Regions from separate parts of the Sanguibacter biliveldensis genome, predicted to be linked through region 1. Evidence: riboswitches for the same ligand, from Rfam matches in the RefSeq annotation. Region 1 holds a riboswitch; the other holds the start of a gene.

Region 1 (3,579 bases):
GGTCCGTGACCCGTCCCGACGTCGAGGGAGTCGGCGTGCTGCAGGCTCTCGACCAGCCACGCCTTGGACTCCCGCAGCGCGTTCTCCCAGTCTCGGGAGACGGCGAACCTGGTCGCGAGGGCCGAGGAGAGCGAGCAGCCCGTGCCGTGGGTGCTGGTCGTGTCGACCCTCACGCCAGGGATCTCGGTGACAGTGGGGGTCTCCCCCGCGGCGTCGACGAGGGCGTCAGGGAGATCCGCTCCGCGCAGGTGTCCTCCCTTGGCGAGCACCAGGACGCCGTAGCGAGCCGAGACCCGTGCCGCCTGCTCGAGGACCGCGTCCCAGCTCGTCGCGACAGGCTCGCCCGCGAGGATCGCGAGCTCGGGGACGTTCGGGGTGACGAGGTCGGCGCGCCGCGCGAGGTCGCCCAGCGCCTGCTCGGCCTCCGCGTCGAGCAGCCGGTCACCGCTCGTGGCGACCATCACAGGGTCGAGGACCACGACCGGCGGTCTCACCCTGGCCAGCCACTGGTCGACGGCGATCGTCACCTCGGCCGTGGCGAGCATGCCGATCTTCACGGCGTCGATCCCGACGTCGTCGCTCACCGCGTCGAGCTGCTCGCGCAGGAACGAGACCGGCGGCACGTGGACCGACCGCACCCCGACAGTGTTCTGGGCGACCAGTGCTGTCACGACAGCCATGCCGTACCCACCGTTGGCCGCGATGCTCTTGAGGTCTGCCTGGATGCCGGCACCGCCTGTCGGGTCGGTCCCGGCGATGCTCAGGACTCTCGGGATCGAGGTGCTCATGACCGCCCCTCCCACGCCGCACGCAGGTCTCGGGCGGCCACGACGGGGTCTGCGGCCGAGCAGAGCCCCGAGACGACAGCAGCACCCGCCGCACCGGCACGGCGTAGAGCCAGGAGGTCGGCCGGGCCGACTCCTCCGATCGCGACGGCTGGCAGCTGAGTCGTCTGGACCAGACGCGCGAAGCCCTCGTGGCCCAGGGCGGGTGGCGCGTCAGACTTCGTCCGGGTCGGGTGGAGCGCCCCGATCCCGACGTAGTCGACCCGCGCAGAGGACGCGGCTGCGCTGAGCAGCTGTTCCGCGCTCGACGCGCTCACGCCGACCAGCGCACCAGGACCGACGAGGCTCCGGACCGCCTCGACAGGCAGGTCCGACTGGCCGACGTGCACCCCGGTCACGCGGGCACCGGCACTGCGGGCGGCGAGGAAGACGTCGACCCGGTCGTTGACGATCAGCGCCACGTCCTCAGGGAGCACCGCGGAGATGCGCAGCACCGTCTCGAGGAACACCGCCGCCGGCGCGTCCTTCTCCCGGACCTGCACAGCGCTCACCCCGGCGCGCGCCACCTCCCCCACCAGGCTCACGAGGTCGTGGCCCGCCGCGGACGCCGACGCGGAGTCCGTGACGAGGTACACCGAGAGGTCCGCGGTCACGAGAGCATCGCCCGTCGAGCGAGGTCGTCCGGCCCGATCGCCGCGAGCGCGTCGAGGAAGAGCACCGAGAAGCTGCCCGGGCCGGGTGCGGACTCGGCCGCCATCCCCGCCGCGACCGTGTAGACGAGGCAGGCGGCCACGGTGGTCGCCCACCTGTCCTCGTCGACCGAGGCGAAGGCCGCCATGACGGCACCCAGCGCGCACCCACCACCGGTGACCCTCGTCAGGAGCGGGGTCCCGTTCGAGATCCGCACCGTCCGTCGCCCGTCGGTGACGGCGTCGACCGGACCGGAGACGGCGACCACCCCGCCGGTCCGCAGCGCCAGCTCGGCGGCTGGCACCAGCGCCGTCTCGACGTCGGCCACCGAGTCCACGCCGCGCCCGCCGACTCCGGCACCCGCCGCGACGAGCACCTCTGAGGCGTTGCCGCGGACGATGTCGGGGCCCAGGTCGCACAGCTCCCGGCTCAGCGCGGTCCGGACGGGCAGCGAGCCGATGGCCACCGGGTCGAGCACCCACGGTGTTCCTGCCCGGCGAGCCTCTGCGGCGGCTTCGAGCATCGCCGGGCGCTGCTCTCGGGTCGGGGTGCCGAGGTTGACCAGCACCCCGGAGGCAGCGTGCGCGAACTGTCCAGCCTCCCCGGGGAGGTCCACCATCGCCGGTGCCGCGCCGAGCGCGAGCAGGACGTTGGCGGTGAACCCTGTCACGACGGAGTTGGTCAGGCACTGGACGAGCGGCGTCTGGGCGCGGAGCTCGTCGAGCGCGGAGCAGGTGAGGTCGATCAGGTGTGCAGGCGTGCGCGTCATGCGCGACATCCCTTCGCTAGTACGAACTAGATCAGGTTCGACGGGTGTGATCTCAGCCCTCGCGGGCACCCCGTGTCACGTGCTTGTACGGCCACCCTACTGCGCACCTGCACGAGCCTCCCCTCCGCCCGCTGGGCACGGGGGGAAGTCGCACGGCCACACTGGGAGTGGACGTGGAGGAGCTCGCCGCTCGGCGCGACGTCATCACTATGGCCTCACCCGACGTGGCCCCTCGGGTTCGACGACCGGGTGCGCAGCGCAGAGCGCTGATGGCCGCGCGGCACCCACCTCACCCAGGTCGGACGTGGGACCACGTGGTTCTCGGGGCTGCGCGGTTCGTGGGTCTGCGCCGTGGAAAGATGTTCCGATGGCGATCGAGGTAGTCGAGTACTCCGACCAGTGGCCCCTCCAGTTCGAGACTGTGTCCGAAGCCTTGCAGGCTGCGCTGGCAGACGTCCCTGTCCGGGCGATCGAGCACGTGGGGTCCACCTCTGTCCCTGGCCTCGCTGCGAAGCCGGTCCTGGACATCGACGTGATCGTGTCTGAAGAGCACGTCTCCGAGGCCATCGAGGCACTGGGGACGGCGGGGTACGCCCACCGGGGCGACCTCGGTGTCGCAGGTCGCGAGGCGTTCCGTGCACCCGACGCGTCGCCGACCCGGCACGTCTACGTGTGCACGGAAGGGACGCTCCACCTCCGCAACCACCTCGCGGTCCGCAGCGTGCTCCGCGACCACGCAGACCTCAGAGACCGCTACGCGGCCGTCAAGATCGAGCTCTCGGCTGATCCCGGCATGGACAGTGCCACCTACATCGCGGGCAAGTCCGCGATCCTGCAAGAAGTCCTGGCGCTCTCCGACCTCACCTCCCTGGAGCGGGCCCAGATCCTCCAGCTGGCCACCGGACACTGAGCCCACCTGACGTCTCCGGCACGGCCTGCAAGCATCTCTTCAGAGCTCCGGAGGCCGCGTCCGTGAGCACATCCCGGCGCGCTCGCTCGCGCGTCCACGGCCTTCGGCTGGCCCGTCCCACCAGCGTGCAGCTGGAACTTCTGACTGCGAGGGGACTCTGACAGTGCACCGGCAGCACGTGCCCTCGCTGTCACGACGGCGTCTCCTCGTCTGGCAAGATCTGTCCCCATGACCAGCAGAGACGACGTGCGCACCTACTACGCCGGCTACGGGCAGAACGAGCTCGCTCGCCTGACGACCCCGGCCGGCCGGCTCGAGATGGCCCTCACGACCACGCTGCTCGCACCCCACCTCCCGTCGACCGGGACAGCGCTCGACATCGGCGGTGGCCCCGGACGGTACACGCAGTGGCTCGTCGAGCGAGG
Region 2 (3,579 bases), 2.1 Mb from region 1:
GTCGAGCACGACGGCCCGGCCGGGCAGCCCGTCCAGCCCGGCCTCGCCGGCGTAGTCGTCGAGCCTGTGCTCGACGAGCAGCACTGTGAGCGACGCGTCGCGGGCGACCTCCTCGATGGCGGCCCGCACGGCCCGCACCCCGCTCGCGTCGAGCATCGACGTGGGTTCGTCGAGCAGCAGCAGCCCGGGGCGGCCGATCACGGCGGCCGCGAGCGCGACCCGCTGGGTCTGCCCGCCGGACAACCGCGCCGTCTGCCGCTGAGCCAGGTCCCCCACGCCGACCTGCTCGAGGGCCGCCCCGACCCGCGGACCGATCTGGGCGGGTGGGACGGCGCGGTTCTCGAGGACCAGGGCGAGCTCTGCGTCGACCTGCGGCAGGCAGACCGAGGCCGAGGGGTCCTGCCCGACGACCCCGAGGAGGGCCGAGCGCTCGTGGACAGGGCTCGACAGGTCGAGGTGCTCCCCGTCTCCCCCGAGGACCAGCGTCCCCTCGACCTCCGCGGGGGTGCTGTGCGGCACGAGCCCGGCGACGAGGTGCAGCAGGGTGGACTTGCCTGCCCCTGAGGGCCCGAGGACGACGACCCGCTCCCCCGCGGCGACGTGCAGGTCGACCCCGCGCAGGGACGGGCGGTCCCTGCGCGGGTAGGTGACCGTGACACCCGAGAGGGTGATCCCCGCGAGACCCGGACCGGTCGTCACCGCGAGACCCGAGCTGGTCGTCACCGCGAGGCCGTGCGGCCGACGGCAAAGCTGTCGACGACACCTGTGCGCACGAGCGCGTCGACGACCACCTTGGCGAGCAGCCCGCCGAGGACGACCCCCGAGACCACCTGGATGGCCAGGCGCGTCCAGAACAGGTCGGTGCCGTACCAGCCGGACCTGAAGGCGCTGAAGAAGAACACCGCGAAGGCGCCCAGCCCACCGGACAGTGCGTAGGTGAACCACGAATAGCTCCGGTAGCGAGTCAGCGCGAAGGGCAGCTCGCTGCCCGCCCCCTGGATCGCTGCGGCGACGAAGAGCAACGGCCCGACGGCCGACCCGAGGAACACGACCTCGATGACCGAGGCGAGCACCTCGGCGACCACCCCGGCACCGGGGCGCTGGATGATCGCGACAGCGACGGGCGCGACGATCAGCCAGCCGCCGAGCAGCACGTGCTGGGTGAGGTCACCGAAGGGCCCGGTGACCGCGGCGAAGGCGATCCATCCCTGGACGAGCGCCCAGTACAAGAACCCGAAGACGACACCCAGCACGACGACGAGCATGAGCTCTTTCAGGCTCCAGGGCGCACGTCGCGAGCGGGCGGGGCGGTCCTGACGCACGTCCTGCGCGGCCTTGCCGGCCGCCTGCTCGGGGGTCATCGGGCAGCCTCGCCGTCGGTCTCGGTCTCGGTCTCGGTCTCGGTGGCGCCAGGCTGCGGGCTGCCGGCGGTCCTGGTGCCGTCGGTACCGTCGGCACCTCCGCGGAGGCTGGGGCTGTTGACGGAGAGCGTCACGTGGGTGGTCACGTGCTGGACCGTCCTCCCGACGCTCTGCCACGCACCGACCACCGTGGTGAGGATGTCGGCGACGTCCCCCGCGAGCCGGGTGACGTAGTGGTCGCTGCCGACGACGGTCCCGGCTGCGCGCGCCTGCTCGATCGCGGCGTAGATGTCACGCATGTGGTCCGGCGCCCCCGAGCCGGCGAGCGGCTGGTCGGCGAGCGGGTACAGCGCCCACTGGGCGACGGCCTCCACCCCCGTCGCCTCCAGGACGACCGAGGGTGCCGCCGGCAGCGCCCGACCCCCGGCCAGGTCGCAGGTGACCTCCCCGGGGCACCCGCGGGACAGCATGATGCTGGCTGACACGTGCTCCCCGCTGCGGCCGGCTGCTGCGACCAGGGCGGAGAGATACTCGGCGATCCGCTGCTCGGGTCCGGCGACCCGGGTGCTCACAGGGTCGGTCTCGACGGTCAGCCCGTCGGTCGGCGTCTGGGCCAGGGCACCGGTGATGATGCGGACGTAGTCCGAGCTCATCACCGAGAGGGTGACGCGCGCGCCGACACCCAGCTCGGCAGGCGTGGGGCTCGGCTGCTGGGCCGGGGTGGGTGCGGATGAGGTGCGGTGCGTGGTGGTGTGCACTGTCGTGCCCTTCTCGTCTCGAGGTGGGGCACGGGCGTCACCGACGCACGCCCGCTGCTGCAGGCGTGCGTGGGTGACGTAAGAGATGCCTCCCTGCGCTGGCATGATCCAGATCAGGTTCGACGGTCGAAGGTTGAGAACCTTCCTCTCAGCCCGGCTCACCGGACTCCCGTGTTCAGGCACCACCCTAGGGGGCACCGGGGCTCGCTGACCAGCCAGGCCGTGGGTCGAGACAGGCTCAGCCCGGCACAGCGTCAGGTCCTCGCGGCGTCGGCTCGGCACAGCGTCAGCCCCAGGGTGGACCCCGGCCCCTCCCGCGGGACCGCCCGCACGTGCGGGCACCGGCGCAGATCAGCCCGCGGGCTGATGCCCTGCGGTACGTGCCGACGGGAGGATCGTCACCATGACCTCCTCCCAGGCGACGAGCCGGCCCCGCATCCCCCGGCGCGGCGCCGCCGAGAGCGCGCCGCCTGCGCAGGTCGACGGACCGCCACGGCGGCGCACCCACGTGCGGGCCAACGCACCGCACGTGGTGCCCTTCGACACCGTGCGCGAGGTCGGCATCCCCGCGCGCTCCCTCGCGTCGTCCGGCACGCCGGCCGTGTCACCACCCGTCCCGTCGTCGGCCGAGCGGACCGCCACCCCCCAGGCGCGCCCGGCTGTCCGCGTCGTGCCGTCGCCACCTCCACCTCCCGCCCTTCCCGCCGCCGGACCGCCAGCCTCGTGGCCCCTGCCCGACGAGGAGTCCCCCGAGCACGCGGTGCGCAACCCACGACGCACAGCCCTCCTGGTCGCCGTCCCCGTGGCCGTCGTCGTCCTCGGTCTCGCAGCCGTCGCCCTCGGCGTCTCTGGCCGCTCCGACGCACCGCAGGGAGACGGCGCGGGCAGCGGCGCGGCCTCGGCGCCGCAGGACGGCGGCGTCGCGGAATCTCCGGCGACAGGTCTCGACCCCGAGCTCGAGCGGCGGTTCGCGCTGGCCGTCGAGGCCGCGGCCGCCGACGGGGTCACGCTCACGCTGACCTCCGGGTGGCGCTCCGCCGAGGACCAGGCCGCTCTCGTGGAGTCGGCCGTCGAGCGCTACGGCTCGCTCGAGGAGGCCCGGCGGTGGGTGCTGCCGCCGGGACGCTCTGCGCACGTCGCCGGTCGTGCGATCGACGTCGGCCCGACCGACGGCGCCCTGTGGCTCGAGCAGCACGGAGCCGACCTGGGCCTGTGCAGGGTCTACGCGAACGAGCTGTGGCACTTCGAGCCGGTGATCGAGCCGGGCGGCGCGTGCCCGGCTCTGCTCGACGACTCGTCGAGCGGGTGGGACGGGCTGGGCTGACCGGCGGGCGGTCAGGCGGGCAGTCAGGCGAGCACGCAGGCGGGCAGTCACAAAGAAGGAGCCACGGGCACGAGGGCGGTGCAAGACTGGGACCCCACGTCCCCCGTCGGAGCCCCCACCCGTGACCGTTGATCGT

The links. A riboswitch is a leader RNA that binds a small molecule or an ion and turns the genes downstream of it on or off. The one in region 1 is predicted to bind thiamine pyrophosphate.
Region 2: linked by a shared signal. The riboswitch ahead of SANBI_RS03910 (YkoF family thiamine/hydroxymethylpyrimidine-binding protein) and the one ahead of thiM (hydroxyethylthiazole kinase) in region 1 are both predicted to bind thiamine pyrophosphate.

Annotation. Positions count from the first base shown of each region.
Region 1 covers NZ_CP138359.1:3,005,935-3,009,513, forward strand. Annotated here, with positions in the region: gene SANBI_RS13140 (bifunctional hydroxymethylpyrimidine kinase/phosphomethylpyrimidine kinase) at 1-788, opposite strand, end outside; gene thiE (thiamine phosphate synthase) at 785-1,438, opposite strand; gene thiM (hydroxyethylthiazole kinase) at 1,435-2,244, opposite strand; TPP riboswitch at 2,236-2,327, opposite strand; gene SANBI_RS13155 (GrpB family protein) at 2,612-3,154, shown strand; gene SANBI_RS13160 (class I SAM-dependent methyltransferase) at 3,383-3,579, shown strand, end outside.
Region 2 covers NZ_CP138359.1:909,788-913,366, reverse strand. Annotated here, with positions in the region: gene SANBI_RS03920 (ABC transporter ATP-binding protein) at 1-699, opposite strand, end outside; gene SANBI_RS03915 (ECF transporter S component) at 720-1,361, opposite strand; gene SANBI_RS03910 (YkoF family thiamine/hydroxymethylpyrimidine-binding protein) at 1,358-2,224, opposite strand; TPP riboswitch at 2,193-2,293, opposite strand; gene SANBI_RS03905 (M15 family metallopeptidase) at 2,523-3,443, shown strand; gene SANBI_RS03900 (pentapeptide repeat-containing protein) at 3,565-3,579, shown strand, end outside.